DNA from 3 places in the Methylocella sp. CPCC 101449 genome. Region 1 is predicted to be linked to each of the others. Evidence: predicted binding sites of a transcription regulator. Region 1 holds the regulator's gene; each other region holds the start of a gene.
The links. The regulator PhoB, encoded in region 1, activates phosphate uptake and scavenging genes when phosphate is short. The targets are predictions, from matches to a motif close to TGTCATNNANCTGTCAT.
Positions count from the first base shown of each region.

Region 1 (4,914 bases):
CTGAAATGTTTCGACAGCTTGAGGCCCTGCGCCTGATAGTTCGATTTCAGGTCGGCGCCATAAAGCGTGCGCGGCGTCTCGGCCATTTTCTCATAGACCAGACGTCCGACGATCTGCCCGTCTTCGAGAATGAACGGCACGTCATGCGAGCGCACTTCGAGCACGGCACGCGCACCGGCGCCACCGGCTTCCGCCGCGCCGAAGCCCGGGTCGAAGAAGCCGGCGTAATGCACGCGGAACTCGCCGACCAAGGGATCGAAAGGCGTCATCTCGGCCGCGTGGTCGGGCGGCACGCGCACCGCTTCCTTAGAGGCGAGGATGTAGAATTCGCCGGGATCGAGCACGAGATCGGCGCGGCCATGCCGGTGAATGGGCTCCCAGAAATCGAGCATGGCATGGGCAGCGGGCTTGTCGACATCGATGAGGCCCGTGTGCCGCTTGGCGCGATAGCCGATCAAGGTCGAGCCGTCGAAACCGGCCAGATCGACCGAGACCGCCACGCCGCCTGAAATCGACGGCTCGGCCGAGGTCACCAGTTTCTCGCGCTTGTGCAGATCGAGATGGCCTTGATCGTCGAGCCGCGCCTGGCCGCGCCGGAAGCGCACTTGCGACAGGCGCGAGCCGCTGCGCACCAGCACGGGGAAAGTGCGCGGCGAAATTTCCGCATAGAGCTTGCCGTCGTAGCCGGCTTCGATCTGGTCGAACTCATGCGCCCGGTCGGCGATGACGCGGGTGAAAACGTCGATACGGCCGGTGGAGCTTTTCGGATTGGCGGAAGCGGCGATTTCGGCCGGCAAAGCCAGGCTTTCCATCAGTTCGGCGATATAGACGCAGCCCGTTTCCAGCACGGCGCCCTGGGTCAGGTCGATTTCATGCAGGGCCAGGGCCTCGATCCGCGCGCTGACGGGCCGCTCAGGCCCGGGCAGGAAGCTGGCGCGCATGCGCCAGGCCCGGCTGCCCAGGCGTAAATCCAGGCTTGCCGGCTGGACCTGGCCGGTCGCGAAGGGGGCAGCGATGCGGATCGCGCCCGCGCCATGCAGGGCCTCGATCTCGTGGGCAGGCAAAATGCCGCGGTTCTGGCTCATAGGACTGGCGTAACTGAAGGCTTGGTTGACGCCAAGTCGGCGGCTGGGCTAGACCACAAGTATCGTGGTCATTTGGGCCGACCGGCTTGCCGCCACGTAAAATAAGGGGCTAAGGGGTCGTGTCCGCACTCGATAAGTCCCGTGCGCCCGGCTCGAACGAGCCGGGTTTTGTTTTGGGCGGCGGTCCGCCCCGGGTGGAGAAAAAGCATGAGTCAGAACAAGTCGCCGCGCCATCTGCGTCCCGCCACCCGCCTGGTCCATGGCGGAACCCTGCGCTCCCAGTTCGGCGAAATGTCCGAGGCCATGTATCTGACCCAGGGCTATGCCTATGACAGCATGGAAACCGCCGAACGGCGCTTCAAGGGCGACGAGCCCGGCTTCATGTATTCGCGCTTTTCCAACCCGACCGTGGCCATGTTCGAGCAGCGGATGGCCTTGCTGGAAGGCGCTGAATCGGCCCGGGCCACCGCCACCGGCATGGCGGCCGTCACCGCCGCCATCGTCGGCCAGCTCAAGGCGGGCGATCACATCGTCGCCGCCAAAGCGCTGTTCGGCTCCTGCCGCTATGTCGTTGAGGATCTGATGCCGCGTTTCGGCGTGGCCTGTACCCTGGTGGACGGCACCGACCTCGCGCAATGGCGCGCCGCCGTGCGCCCCAATACCAAGACCTTCTTCCTCGAAAGCCCGACCAATCCGCAGCTCGAGATCATCGATATCGCAGCCGTGGCGAAGATCGCCCATGATGCCGGCGCGACTTTGGTGGTCGACAACGTCTTCGCCACGCCCATTCTGCAAAGCCCGTTGCAACTCGGCGCCGATTGCGTCGTCTATTCGGCGACCAAACATGTCGACGGCCAGGGCCGCGTGCTCGGCGGCTGCATTCTGGCGTCGGAAGCCTTCATCCAGGCGCACATTCACAATTTCCTGCGCCAGACCGGCCCGGCCATCTCCCCCTTCAATGCCTGGGTGATGTTGAAGTCGCTTGAAACCCTGCCGCTGCGCGTCAACCAGCAGATGCGCAATGCCGAGCGGGTGGCCGATTTCCTGGCCGAGCAGAGCGCCATCAACTACGTGCTCTATCCTTCGCGTAAGGATCATCCGCAGCACGAGCTGGCCATGCGCCAGATGTCGGGTGGCGGCACCGTGGTGGTGATCGATGTGAAGGGTGGCAAGCAAGCCGCCTTCCGCATGGCCAATGCCTTCTCCATCATCAAGATTTCCAACAATCTGGGCGACGCGAAAAGCATCGTCACCCATCCGGCGACGACCACCCATCAGCGTCTGCCGCAGGCCGATCGTGAAGCGATGGGGATTGGCGAGGGCATGCTGCGCCTGTCCATCGGCCTCGAAGACATCGAAGACATTCTGGAAGATTTCCAGGCCGGCATCGCGGCGATTTAGCCGTCACAACGTTGCTGGCTTGCCTTTGATGAGCCCATCAAAGGCAAGCCAGAGGGCGTTAAGGCGCTACAAAAACCCGCCACACTTGCCGTTTACGGTCCTGCCGGCGTGAAGGCAGTGGATAAGTAGAGGCTTGTCCGCCGGCCCCGACGCGCCGCATCCCAGCGTCGGCAAACTCAATGTTTGCATGGAGTTGATACCGCCACAGCCGGCGCCGGGATCGTCGAAAAGCAGCGAAGGGCTTGGGGAAAACGGATTTCACCCACATGAACATTGAACAGGGACTCTTGCGCGTGATTCTACGGCTAGTGTAGATTCAACGCTGTCTACTACGACATTTCGTGCGGCGGACCTTTCAGCAAGCGTGACATGCGTCCAACGCTCACCGGTACATCCGGGGAGCGGGCCAGACGGATTCACGGCAAAACGGACTTAGGAGAACAGCATGTCCTGGACCGATGAGCGCGTTGAGACGCTCCGTAAGCTCTGGTCGGATGGTCACAGCGCCAGCCAGATCGCAGCCGAGATCGGCAATGGCATCACGCGCAATGCGGTGATCGGCAAGGTGCACCGGCTTGGTCTGTCGGGCCGCGTCAAGGCGCCGTCGACGGCCGCGCCGCGCCCCCGTGTCTCGCAGCCTCGCGCCCATCGGCCGGCGGCGGTTCAGCGGTCGGGCACCATGGGCGGTGGTATGGTGCGCGGCAATACCGCGCTCGCCTTCGCGCCGCGCGCCTATGAGGCGCCGGTGCTCAAGCCGATCGAGGAAGTCCTGCTGCCGATGTCGGAGCGGGTGACGATCATGGAGCTGAAGGAAGCCATGTGCCGCTGGCCGCTCGGCGATCCCGCGACATCCGAGTTCCGCTACTGCGGCGGCAAGTCCGATCCCGGTGCCACCTACTGCCCCTATCATTCGCGCATGGCCTATCAGCCGGCGCAAGATCGCCGCAACCGCTCGAAGATGCAGGTTCCGCGGCTGACCTGATCAGGCAGCTATTCGGAAAAGTTAAAGGCGTGTGATCAATCACACGCCTTTTTTCTTTTCGGCTTCGGTGAAGTGGATCAATCCCGCGAGCAATCAATCCCGCTCGAAAGTCTCGTCGAAGGAATAGCCGGCGCCGCGCACCGTGCGTAGCGGATCGCGTTCGCGGCCGCGGCTGATCGCCTTGCGCAGGCGCCCGATGTGCACGTCGACCGTGCGTTCGTCGATATCGATGGACAGGCCCCACACCGCGTCGAGCAGTTGCGCGCGTGAGAAGACGCGGCCCGGCTTTTCCATCAGATGTTCGAGCAACCGGAATTCGGTGGGACCCAGATGCAATTCGCGGCCGTTGCGATGGACGCGGCGCGTTTCGCGATCGAGTTCGATCGGTCCACGTTGCAGCTTGGTGGCGATGCGTTCCGGCCGCGAGCGGCGCAGAAGAGCATGTACCCGGGCCATCAGTTCCGGCACCGAGAACGGTTTCACCACATAGTCGTCGGCGCCGACCGAAAGGCCGCGCACCCGTTCCTGTTCCTCGCCGCGCGCGGTGAGCATGATCACCGGCAGGCCTTTGGTCGCCTCCCGCGCCCGCAGGCGTCGGCAGATTTCCAGGCCCGAGACGCCGGGCAGCATCCAGTCGAGGATCAGGAGATCGGGCACCTCCTCGGCGAGGCGGATTTCCGCCTCGTCGCCCCGTTCGATCCTTTCCACGGTGAATCCGGCCGCTTCCAGATTGTAGGCAAGCAGCAGCGCGATGGCCGGCTCATCCTCGACTATGAGGATGCGCGGTGCGGTCGCCTCGTTGCGTGGCCGCCTGTCGTTCACAGACACGGGTTTCGATTCATTCGTGAAAGTCTGCATGGATCAGCCTCTATTTTGCCGCCGCTGCTTGAGACTCAAGACCCGATGATCCACCCTTGGGTCGTTCCACCGGCAGCGGTTCGCCGGTGACGAGATAATGTACGGTTTCCGCGATGTTGGTCGCGTGATCGCCGATCCGCTCGATGTTCTTCGAGCAGAACAGCAGATGGGTGCAGAACGAAATGTTGCGCGGATCTTCCATCATGAAGGTGAGGAGATCGCGGAAGACGGAGTCTTCCAGCGCGTCGACATCAGCGTCGCGCCGCCACACTTCGTCGGCCGCCGCCACGTTCTTCTGAGCATAGGCGTCGAGCACGTTCTTGAGCTGAATGGCCGCGATATCGGCCATGTGCTTGAGACCGACGAGCGTGCGCGGCACGCGCATGTCGCCGGAAATCTTCGTCGTGCGCTTGGCGATGTTCTTGCAGAGATCGCCGACACGTTCCAGATCGCTGGCGATATGGATGGCGGCGACCAGTTCTCTGAGATCGACGGCCATGGGCTGGCGCCGGGCGATGGTCAGCACGGCCTTTTCTTCGATCTCGCGCTGCAAAGCGTCGAGCTTGGGGTCACGTTCGATGGTGCGGC
Region 1 is NZ_JAPDHU010000001.1:899,512-904,425, reverse strand. Features, by position in the region: gene OIM99_RS04000 (2'-deoxycytidine 5'-triphosphate deaminase) at 1-1,085, opposite strand, end outside; gene OIM99_RS04005 (Pr6Pr family membrane protein) at 1-4, shown strand, start outside; SAM riboswitch at 1,140-1,218, shown strand; gene OIM99_RS03995 (O-succinylhomoserine sulfhydrylase) at 1,293-2,486, shown strand; gene OIM99_RS03990 (GcrA family cell cycle regulator) at 2,932-3,468, shown strand; gene phoB (phosphate regulon transcriptional regulator PhoB) at 3,562-4,326, opposite strand; gene phoU (phosphate signaling complex protein PhoU) at 4,337-4,914, opposite strand, start outside.

Region 2 (4,914 bases), on a different contig from region 1:
CGGCACCGTCGAAGTCACCGACCGTTTCTTCGTCGAACGCTACAGCCATGTCATGCACATCGTGTCCAATGTCGAGGGCAAGCTCGACCCGCAGCACGACATCATCACAGCGCTCTCCGCCGGCTTCCCGGCCGGCACCGTCTCCGGTGCGCCAAAGGTGCGCGCCATGGAAATCATCGACGAGCTGGAAGTCGACAAGCGCGGCATCTATGCCGGCTGCATCGGCTATTTCGGTGCATCGGGCGAGATGGACACCTGCATCGTGCTGCGCACGGCCGTCATCAAGGATGGCCAGATGCACGCGCAATCAGGCGCCGGCATCGTCTATGACTCGGTGGCGGCGAGCGAGCACCGCGAATGCATCAACAAGGCGCAGGCCTTGTTTCGCGCGGCGGAAGAAGCCGTGCGCTTCGCGACCAGTGCGCGGCGCGGGCAGTAGTCCTGATAAAATTTCATGAGAACCACGGACTGAACGCTGACAAATAATAGGGGCGAAAGCTATGGCTCAAAACCAGCAGGCAGCTCCCCGTGTATCCGCCCTAATAATGGCAGCATTCAACCAAAGCTATCATCTACACCAAGATGTGCTCAAAGCTTGGATAGACATTTCATTCTCTATAGGCGGCACGTTACCAAGATCGTCTCTAACGATGACGATTCAAAGACTTGGCCGCCTTGATACTCTTATTAGAGCGATCGAAGATGAGAGATATGAAGATCCATGGATGGCAGAGCCTCACACTTCATTAGCGGAACAGTGGATAGGTGACGCTTACGCCGTAACTCACACTATTAAGTCAAAGAAGCTCAATCTTCAGCCAGAAGGCTTTTCGGAGCTTGCCCATGATCTCCGCATACTCCGTGTTCAACTAGAGAAGCATGAAATAGCAACCGGAGCAGCAACCAAACAACCAATCGAACTTGAGATTATTGGATCAAATGAACAAGAAATTTACGACGCCTCAGATCCAGACCGAAAGCATGCAATCATAACCGCTCACGGACTAACCAAACGACATTCAATTTGTTGGCTTGTTATAGACGCCGCTTCTACAGAATCATCGCGCTGGATTGAACGACGCGAATTATCTGAGCGTTTCCTTCGTCTCTGGAAAAAAAATTAGCCGTGCGAGACAGGCGCTTCCGACAGGGCACGCTCGACAAACACCATATCGTCGACGCGCCGGCCATATTCGTCACACGCCTCGACATCGATCCGCTGCGGCGCCAGGCCTGCACCAAAAGGCAGTCGCGCATGCCACAGGTGTTCGCAAGGCTCGGCCTTAACCCAGGAATGTTTGTCGACATGCGGATCGGCGAATAAAGCTTCGACGAAGGGATCGGCACGGCGCACTTTTGTCATTTCAACCCGCGTCGCGCCGCTCACCGCCAGCATGGTTGAACGCGGGCCACCGTCGAACAGATTGGCGAAAACATCGACATAGTCGTCCATAACGGCCGCGTGTATGCGCAACCGCTCTTCGGCCGCCGGCGCATGAAACGTCGTCGCATAATCGTTCTCGCTGACCGAAAGCCGATGATAACCGGCGGGGCAGCCATCGCAGCCCATGGCGAGCGGCGTACCACGGAAATCGTTCGGCCCGCTCCACCACGAGCCCGAGACCGCCGCCAGCACGTGATGATGATGCGATGCGCCGGAAAATTGCGGCAGATAGCCATGCTCGGTCGTGTGCATATGGCCGGAAAAACTGACGGCATTGCGACCGTCGAGCAGGCGCAGCAGATCCAGTGCATCGGCTGTGTTGTCGCGAATGCTCGACGGGTTCCAGGCGGTGGCCAGCGGGATATGCATGCTGAAAACAACAAGCCGTTCGCGCGGCCAGTGCTGCAGAAGATTGCGCACGAAAGCGAGCTGCCGCGACCCGATCGCGCCACGATAACCGCCCGCCGAACCATCAGGCCGCGCGCCCTCGTATTCGACATTGTCGAGCACCACAAACAGCGCCGGGCCATAGTGAAACGCGTAATGGCTCGGCCCATATTTCTGCCGGAACGTGCGCCGCGCGCCGACTGCCGTCGTCGCGTCGTAATCGAGATCGTGATTGCCGCCAGCATTCCACCAGGTCACGCCCACCTGCCCGATGGTGCGGTTCAGACGGTCGAGCAGGCTGAGATTGTCGCCGCAGATGTCGCCGAGCGTCAGACCGAAAGCCGGCCGATGCCGTGCCGCGTCACGCACCGCGCCGTCACGGATATGATCGATGTGGCGATGGCTCTCCGGCTGGGGATCGGCAAATAGAGCGACATCGAACCGCTGCGGCTCTTCCCAGGCCCGCAGCCTGAAATCGGTGCGCCCAACTGAAGCGCTATAGGGGCGATAGTGTTGCGGCAGGCCGGTCACGGGATCGCGCGCCACCTGATAATGCGCCGGCTTGATGACGAAGAGCGTGCCGTCGTCGGCCTCGGGCAGGACATAGCGGCCGTCCGGGTCGGTGGCGACGATATCGACGCCGTTCGAGACCAAAACCCCAGCCAGACCCAGATTGCGATCGCCGTCGAGCACCCGCCCGCTGGCCCAATGGCCCGCGGCCGCCGCCACTTGAACCGTCCCCACTTGGGCCGGCGCCGCGCCAGACAGGGCCGATGCGCTGGCCAAGGCCGCGCTCGAAAGGAGGAGGTCGCGCCGCGTCGTCACGAAAAGTCCGGTCCGGTCGAACATGGCGGTGGCATGCGCCGATTCGCTGACAGCCGATTGACGGAGCGTTGACGGGCCAGCGACAGCCAGATCACAGGAGAATGACGGCTAAACCACCCTGCCCGCGCCAAAAAAGGCCAGATGGGCGTTTCAAACGGCCGGCTTGACCTTGCCCCTGCCAAAGTCGAAAAGAACGCCGGAAACAGGGGCCGACATGCCTTCCGTCACGCTGATCGACAATTACGACAGTTTCACCTGGAACCTGGTGCATTACCTGGGCTCCCTCGGCGCGTCCGTGACCGTTCATCGCAACGATCAGGTCTCCGTCGCCGCCGTCATGGCGGCCCACCCCGACGCATTAGTCCTGTCACCCGGCCCCTGCACGCCGCGCGAGGCCGGCATCTGCCTCGATCTGGTGGCGGCCGCGGCTGAAACCGTGCCGTTGCTCGGCGTCTGCCTCGGCCATCAGAGCATCGGCGAAGCCTTCGGCGGCGACGTCGTGCGCGCGCCGATCCCGATCCACGGCAAGCTGTCGCAGGTCACCCATGGCGGCACCGGCCTGTTTCGCGGCATCAACGGGCCCTTCCAGGCGACGCGCTATCATTCGCTGGTGGTGCAGGCCGATACCCTGCCCGACGTCCTCGAAGCCACCGCCTGGACCGACAATCTGATCATGGCGCTGCAACACCGCAGCCTGCCGATCCATGGTGTGCAATTTCATCCGGAGAGCATTCTCTCCGACCATGGTCATCTCATCTTGAAGAATTTTCTCGACATGGCGCACGACTGGAATGCGCGCCGCGCGGCGGGGGCCGCGACGAAACGGACAAGCGGAGCTGCGTGAATGGAGTCCTTCAAGCCGATCCTCGCCAAAGTGGCTGCGGGCGCCAGCCTGACAAGGCCGGAAGCCGAGGCTGCCTTCGACAATCTGCTGTCGGGAGAAGTCACGCCGGCGCAGATGGGCGCATTCCTGATGGCTTTGCGCGTACGTGGCGAGACCGTCGATGAATTCACCGGCGCGACGGCAGCGATGCGCAGCAAGATGCTGCGCGTGAGCGCGCCCGAGGGCGCCATCGATATCGTCGGCACCGGCGGCGACGGCTCGGGCTCCTACAATGTTTCGACGCTGGCCTCGCTCATCGTCGCCGCCTGCGGCATACCGGTCGCCAAGCACGGCAACCGTGCGCTGTCCTCGCGCTCGGGCGCCAGCGACGTGCTCGGCGCGCTCGGCGTCGCCGTCGGCCAGAAGCCGGAGCAGATCGAAGCGTCGCTCCAGAGTGTCGGCATCGGCTTCATGATGGCCCCAAGCCACCATGCCGCCACGCGCCATGTCGCGCCCGTGCGCGTTGAACTCGGCACCCGCACGATCTTCAACATTCTCGGCCCGCTCTCCAATCCAGCCTCGGTCAAGCGGCAGCTCGTCGGCGCTTTCTCCGTCGATCTGTTGCGGCCGATGGCGGAAGTGTTGCGCAATCTCGGCTCCGACAGCGCTTGGTTCGTCCATGGCTCCGACGGTCTCGACGAAATCACCACCACCGGCCCAACCCGCGTCGTGGCGCTTGCCAACGGCAAGATCGAGAGCTTCGACATCGCGCCAGAGGATGCCGGCCTGAAACGTGCCAATCCTGCCGATCTCAAGGGCGGCGATCCCGAACACAATGCCCAGGCGCTGCGTGACGTGCTTGACGGCAAGGCCTCGGCCTATCGCGATATCGCGCTGATGAATGCCGCTGCCGCCCTGATCGTTGCCGGAAAAGCCAAGGAACTCAAGGAAGGCGTCGCCATTGCCAGCAAAGCCATCGCCGATGGCAGGGCGAAGGCCACGCTTGCCAAACTGATCGAAGTGACCAATCGTCCAGTATAGTGGGAGCAGGAAGCGCGCGAATGTCCGACATTCTGCAGAAGATCGAAGCCTATAAGCGTCGCGAAATCGCCGAGGCGAAGGTCCGCATGCCGCTGCCCGCTCTGGAGCGGATCATCGAGCAGCGCTCCCCGACGCGTGGCTTCGTCCATGCGCTCGAAACCAAGATCAGCGCCGGCGATTTCGGCCTGATCGCCGAAGTGAAAAAGGCGAGCCCGTCGAAGGGGCTCATTCGCGCCGATTTCGATCCGCCGAAGCTCGCCAAGGCTTACGAGCATGGCGGCGCTGCCTGTCTCTCGGTGCTCACCGACGAACCCTCGTTCCAGGGCAAGCCTGAATTCCTCACCGCCGCGCGCGATGCGACTTTGCTACCGGCGTTGCGCAAGGATTTCCTCTA
Region 2 is NZ_JAPDHU010000002.1:1,180,319-1,185,232, forward strand. Features, by position in the region: gene trpE (anthranilate synthase component I) at 1-439, shown strand, start outside; gene OIM99_RS16385 (hypothetical protein) at 501-1,124, shown strand; gene OIM99_RS16390 (calcineurin-like phosphoesterase family protein) at 1,121-2,680, opposite strand; gene OIM99_RS16395 (aminodeoxychorismate/anthranilate synthase component II) at 2,871-3,500, shown strand; gene trpD (anthranilate phosphoribosyltransferase) at 3,501-4,520, shown strand; gene trpC (indole-3-glycerol phosphate synthase TrpC) at 4,541-4,914, shown strand, end outside.
Region 2: the regulator PhoB is predicted to act here: its motif matches at 2,736-2,752, upstream of OIM99_RS16390 (calcineurin-like phosphoesterase family protein).

Region 3 (4,914 bases), 370 kb from region 1:
AACCTTGTCGTCAATGAGCTGTCGGGCAAAGCTTTTCACCTGATCGAGATCGGCGAGGTCGAGCCGTCGCAGTTCGATGGAGGCATTGGGCACGGCGACGCGGATGCGGGCGAGGGCGTCTTCGCCTTTCGCGGGGTCGCGCGCCGTCATCAGCACATGGGCGCCTTTGCGGGCCAGTTCCAGGCTGGTGACGAAGCCCAGCCCGCTATTGGCCCCGGTCACCAGAACGGTGCGGCCGCTCTGATCAGGTATGGCCTGTTCTGTCCATTTGCTCATCGCATCTTCCAGATCGATCTGAACACTGATAAGATCGTCATGACATGGAATCTAAACACTGTATAGATGGCATCATTGCGGCGCTGAAAAAAAAGGCCCGGCCTGGGCGGGCCGGGGAGCGCAGGGGCTATCACCATGGCGATCTGCGCGCGGCGCTGATCCGCGCCGCTGAGGAACTGCTGGCCGAGCGTGGTGCTGAAGGCTTTTCGCTCCGCGAAGTGGCCCGCCGTGCCGGCGTTTCGCCTGGCGCGCCGGCCCATCATTTCAGCAGCGCGGCTGGGCTTCTCACCGAAATCGCCATTTCAGGTTTCGATCAGCTTGCCATAGATCTGCAACGCGCTGCCGAAGGCAACGTTTCGCCGGCCGAACGGCTGCAAGCGCAAGGCATTGCCTATGTACGCTATGGCCTCAAGCAGCCGGGTCGCTTCCAACTGATGTTTCGGCACGATCTTCTGTTGCCGGACGACGATCGCCTGCATGTGGCCGGCAAGACGGCGATGAAGGAACTGGAAGAAACGGTTCGTCTCTACAGGGCGGGGCAGGGGCGTCCCGTTGACGACGCCGAAGTCATGCGGCTTTGCTTGGCGATATGGTCCATGGTGCATGGCTTTCTGCAACTGACCTTGGACGGCAAATTCACCGCTCTGGCTCCCAATGGCTCCATCGATGCGTTCGTCGTCAGCGAACTCCCGACGATCATCAAAGCCACCTGGCCATAGTGTCCCCCACAAACATCATCGTGTCGGCCGCGCCGTCTCGATGGTGAGTTCCACGCGATCGGCGGGAAAACGGGTGAAGGAAAACTGGATGGGAACGCCGTCCGGATCGACGTTGAGCGCCCGCGTGACGATGACGATGGCGCCGGGCGACAGTTGCAACTCTTCCGTATCGGCTTCATCGGCATGGCGCGCTTCGACGCCGGTGGACGCACGCAGATAATCCGCGATGCCCAAACGGGCGAGCGAAGCCGTGACCGATTTCGTTTCGCGATAAATATCGACGATCGTTGGAAAGCGGTCCGCGCTGAACCAGGATGTAGCACGCGAAACGGGCAGGCCGTCGGCGATGCCGCGCATTTCCAGGCGCAACACATCGGCGCCTGCGGCAAGGCCAAGCGCTTCCGCCACTTCGGGCGAAGCCGCTTCGCGCGCATAATCGAGAAGTTCCGTCTGCCGGTCGCGCGTCTGCTGGCCAAAGCCTGAGGAAAAGCGCGTGCGGGCGCCGATCGGATAGACCAGCCGCTTGCGACGGCGCACGAATGTGCCGCTGCCTTGCACCGAATGCAGCACGCCTTCATGCGCCAAGGCCGAAATCGCCGCGCGCACCGTGTGGCGATTGACGCCAAAGCGTTCGGCCAGCTCGCTTTCTGGTGGCAGCCGGCCGTTGTCGTCGACCAGGCCATTGGTCAGACCCGAGCGAATTCCATCGGCAATCTGGCGCCAAAGCGCGACGCCGACGCCGCGCTGCAAACCGGCTCTCTGCACTTTTTCAACTCCCTTTCGACGCGCTGTCACGCCGTCGTCATCAAGACTCGGTACGTAAAGATATCTTGTCTATTTGTCTATATCAATAGACAAATTTGGAGCTTACATGAGCCTGGACATCATCCCCCACCCGCGCAGGGACCGCATGGCGATCCTGGCGCGCAGCAACGGCGGCAGGCTGCGCGACCTCTGGTCCACGCTGGGTCTCGATCCCGCCTACAAATCCGTGCGGGGCCCTGAAGCCGGCCTCGTCATGCTGCGTGGTCGCGTGGGCGGCACCGGCGAGGCGTTCAATGTCGGGGAGGCCACGGTCACTCGCGCCAGCGTCAAGCTGGAAGACGGCTCCATCGGCCATGCCATGGCGCTCGGTCGCGACGTTGAGAAGGCGCGCCTGTCGGCGGTCATCGATGCGCTGTGTCAGGACGCGGCGATGGCGACACGGATCGATGCCGCGTTGATCGCGCCGATCAAATCCGAACTCGATGCCGCCGATGAAAAACGTCGCCAGGAAACGGCGGCCACGCGCGTCGATTTTTTCACGATGGTACGCGGAGAGGATCAATGATGGATCAGGCCGCTACATTGGACGGCGGATTCGCCGATCCCGTTTTCAACGCGCAATCGGCATTCCGCGTGATCATGGATGCGATGGCGCGGCCGGGCCATGTGCTCGCCATTCTGGCGCATGCCACGCCGCCGGCGCCGCTGAGCGCGATCGCCGGCACGGTTGCCTGCACATTGCTCGATGTCGATACGCCGTTCTGGCTCGATCCGGCCTTGGCGAATTCGGCGCTGCAGTCCTGGCTCACCTTCCACACTGGTGCTCGTGTCGCGGCAACGCCAGCCGAAGCGCATTTCGCGCTCGTCGGCGATCCCAAATCGATGCCGCCGCTCGAACATTTCGCTTTGGGTTCGCACAATTATCCCGATCAATCGACGACGCTGATCCTGCAAGTGGACAGCCTCGATGGCGGCGCGCCGCTGGCCTTCGCGGGACCCGGCATCAAAGGCCGCAAGACCATTGCACCGCAAGGCCTGCCAGCGGATTTCACCGTGCAATGGCGCGACAACGGAGAACGTTTCCCCTGCGGTGTCGATCTCATTCTGACGAGTGCCGAGGCCATCGCCTGTCTGCCACGCACCGCGCGCCTTGTCGAATTGGAGAGCTGAGCCATGTATGTTGCTGTCAAAGGCGGCGAAGCCGCGATCGACAATGCCCATCGGCTCCTCGCCGATCGCCGGCGCGGCGACCGTTCGGTGCCGGCCCTCACTCTCGAGCAGATTGCCGAGCAATTGGCGCTTGGTGTCGATCGGGTGATGAGCGAAGGCTCGCTCTATGATCGACGACTGGCGGCGCTGGCGATCAAGCAGGCGCGCGGCGATATGATCGAAGCGATCTTCCTGCTGCGTGCCTATCGCACCACGTTGCCGCGCTTCGGCCATAGCGAACCGATCGATACCGGTTCCATGCTGGTCGAGCGCCGCATCTCCGCCTGCTACAAGGATCTGCCCGGTGGCCAGCTTCTCGGGCCGACGTTCGATTACACCCATCGTCTGTTGGACGAAGAGCTCGATGGCGATCCGGCGATCGAGGCCGGCGACAAGCGCACCGATCCTCAGGAGCCGGTCACCCGCATCGCCGATATCCTCGGTGCCGAAGGGTTGATCGAGGAAGATGAGGCTGGTTTTGGCGAGCCCGGCGACATCACTGAGACGCCGGTCGAATTTCCACTGTCGCGCGCCATGCGCTTGCAATCCCTGTCGCGTGGTGACGAAGGCTTTCTGCTCGCGCTCGGCTATTCGACCCAGCGCGGCTATGCCCGCTCTCATGCCTTCGCCGGCGAAATCCGCATCGGCGAAGTCGAGGTCGAAATCTTCATGCCGGAGCTGGGCTTCGCCGTTCCGATCGGTCGCGTGCAATTGACCGAATGCCAGATGGTCAATCAGTTCAAGGGCTCGGCCAAGGTGCCGCCTCAGTTCACCCGCGGCTATGGCCTGGTGTTCGGCCTAGCCGAGCGCAAGGCGATGGCGATGGCGCTATGTGACCGTGTGCTGCGTGCCGAAGAGCTGGGCGAGGACATTGTCGCCCCGGCCCAGGACCAGGAATTCGTTCTGTCCCATTGCGACAACGTGCAGGCGACCGGCTTCGTCGAACATTTGAAACTGCCGCATTATGTCGACTTCCAGTCGGAACTCGGTTTGGTGCGAACCATGCGGGCCGAGCACAAAGCCGCGAATGACGTCGCTTTCGAAGCCAAGGAGGCGGCGGAATGAACCAACATCACCGAGCGGCCAACTACAATTTCGCCTATCTCGACGAACAGACCAAAAGGATGATCCGTCGCGCCATTCTGAAGGCGATCGCGATCCCCGGCTATCAGGTTCCTTTCGCCAGCCGCGAAATGCCGATGCCCTATGGTTGGGGCACCGGCGGCGTGCAGGTGACGGCTTCGATCCTGGGACCCGACGATGTCCTGAAGGTGATCGACCAGGGCGCCGACGACACCACCAATGCGGTGTCGATTCGCAAATTCTTTGAACGCGTTTCTGGCGTCGAGACGACGACGAAGACAGCGGACGCCAGCATCATTCAAACGCGCCATCGCATTCCGGAGGAATCGCTGACCGAAGGGCAGGTGCTGGTCTATCAGGTGCCGATCCCCGAACCGCTGCGTTTTCTCGAACCGCGCGAGACCGAAACGCGCAAAATGCATGCGCTGGAAGAGTATGGCCTCATGCATGTGAAACTGTACGAGGACATTGCCCGCAACGGCCATATTGCCACCACTTATGCTTATCCGGTGAAGGTCGAGGGTCGCTATGTCATGGACCCGTCGCCGATCCCGAAATTCGACAATCCGAAAATGCACATGTCAGAGGCCTTGCAGCTCTTCGGTGCCGGCCGCGAAAAGCGCATCTATGCGCTGCCGCCGCACACCGAGGTCGTCAGCCTCGATTTCGAGGATCACCCCTTCGAAATTCAGAAGTTCGACAAACCCTGCGCGCTCTGCGGCGCCGAACAGGTCTTCCTCGATGAAGTGATTCTCGACGATCACGGCAATCGTATGTTCGTGTGCTCCGATACCGATCATTGCGAAAGCCGCCGGGCGGACGGCCACACGGGCGTCACGGCCGAGGAGGCGATCTAATGAAC
Region 3 is NZ_JAPDHU010000001.1:526,722-531,635, reverse strand. Features, by position in the region: gene OIM99_RS02395 (oxidoreductase) at 1-276, opposite strand, end outside; gene OIM99_RS02390 (TetR/AcrR family transcriptional regulator) at 321-995, shown strand; gene phnF (phosphonate metabolism transcriptional regulator PhnF) at 1,011-1,760, opposite strand; gene phnG (phosphonate C-P lyase system protein PhnG) at 1,867-2,325, shown strand; gene phnH (phosphonate C-P lyase system protein PhnH) at 2,325-2,930, shown strand; gene OIM99_RS02370 (carbon-phosphorus lyase complex subunit PhnI) at 2,934-4,034, shown strand; gene OIM99_RS02365 (alpha-D-ribose 1-methylphosphonate 5-phosphate C-P-lyase PhnJ) at 4,031-4,909, shown strand; gene phnK (phosphonate C-P lyase system protein PhnK) at 4,909-4,914, shown strand, end outside.
Region 3: the regulator PhoB is predicted to act here: its motif matches at 1,785-1,801, upstream of phnF (phosphonate metabolism transcriptional regulator PhnF).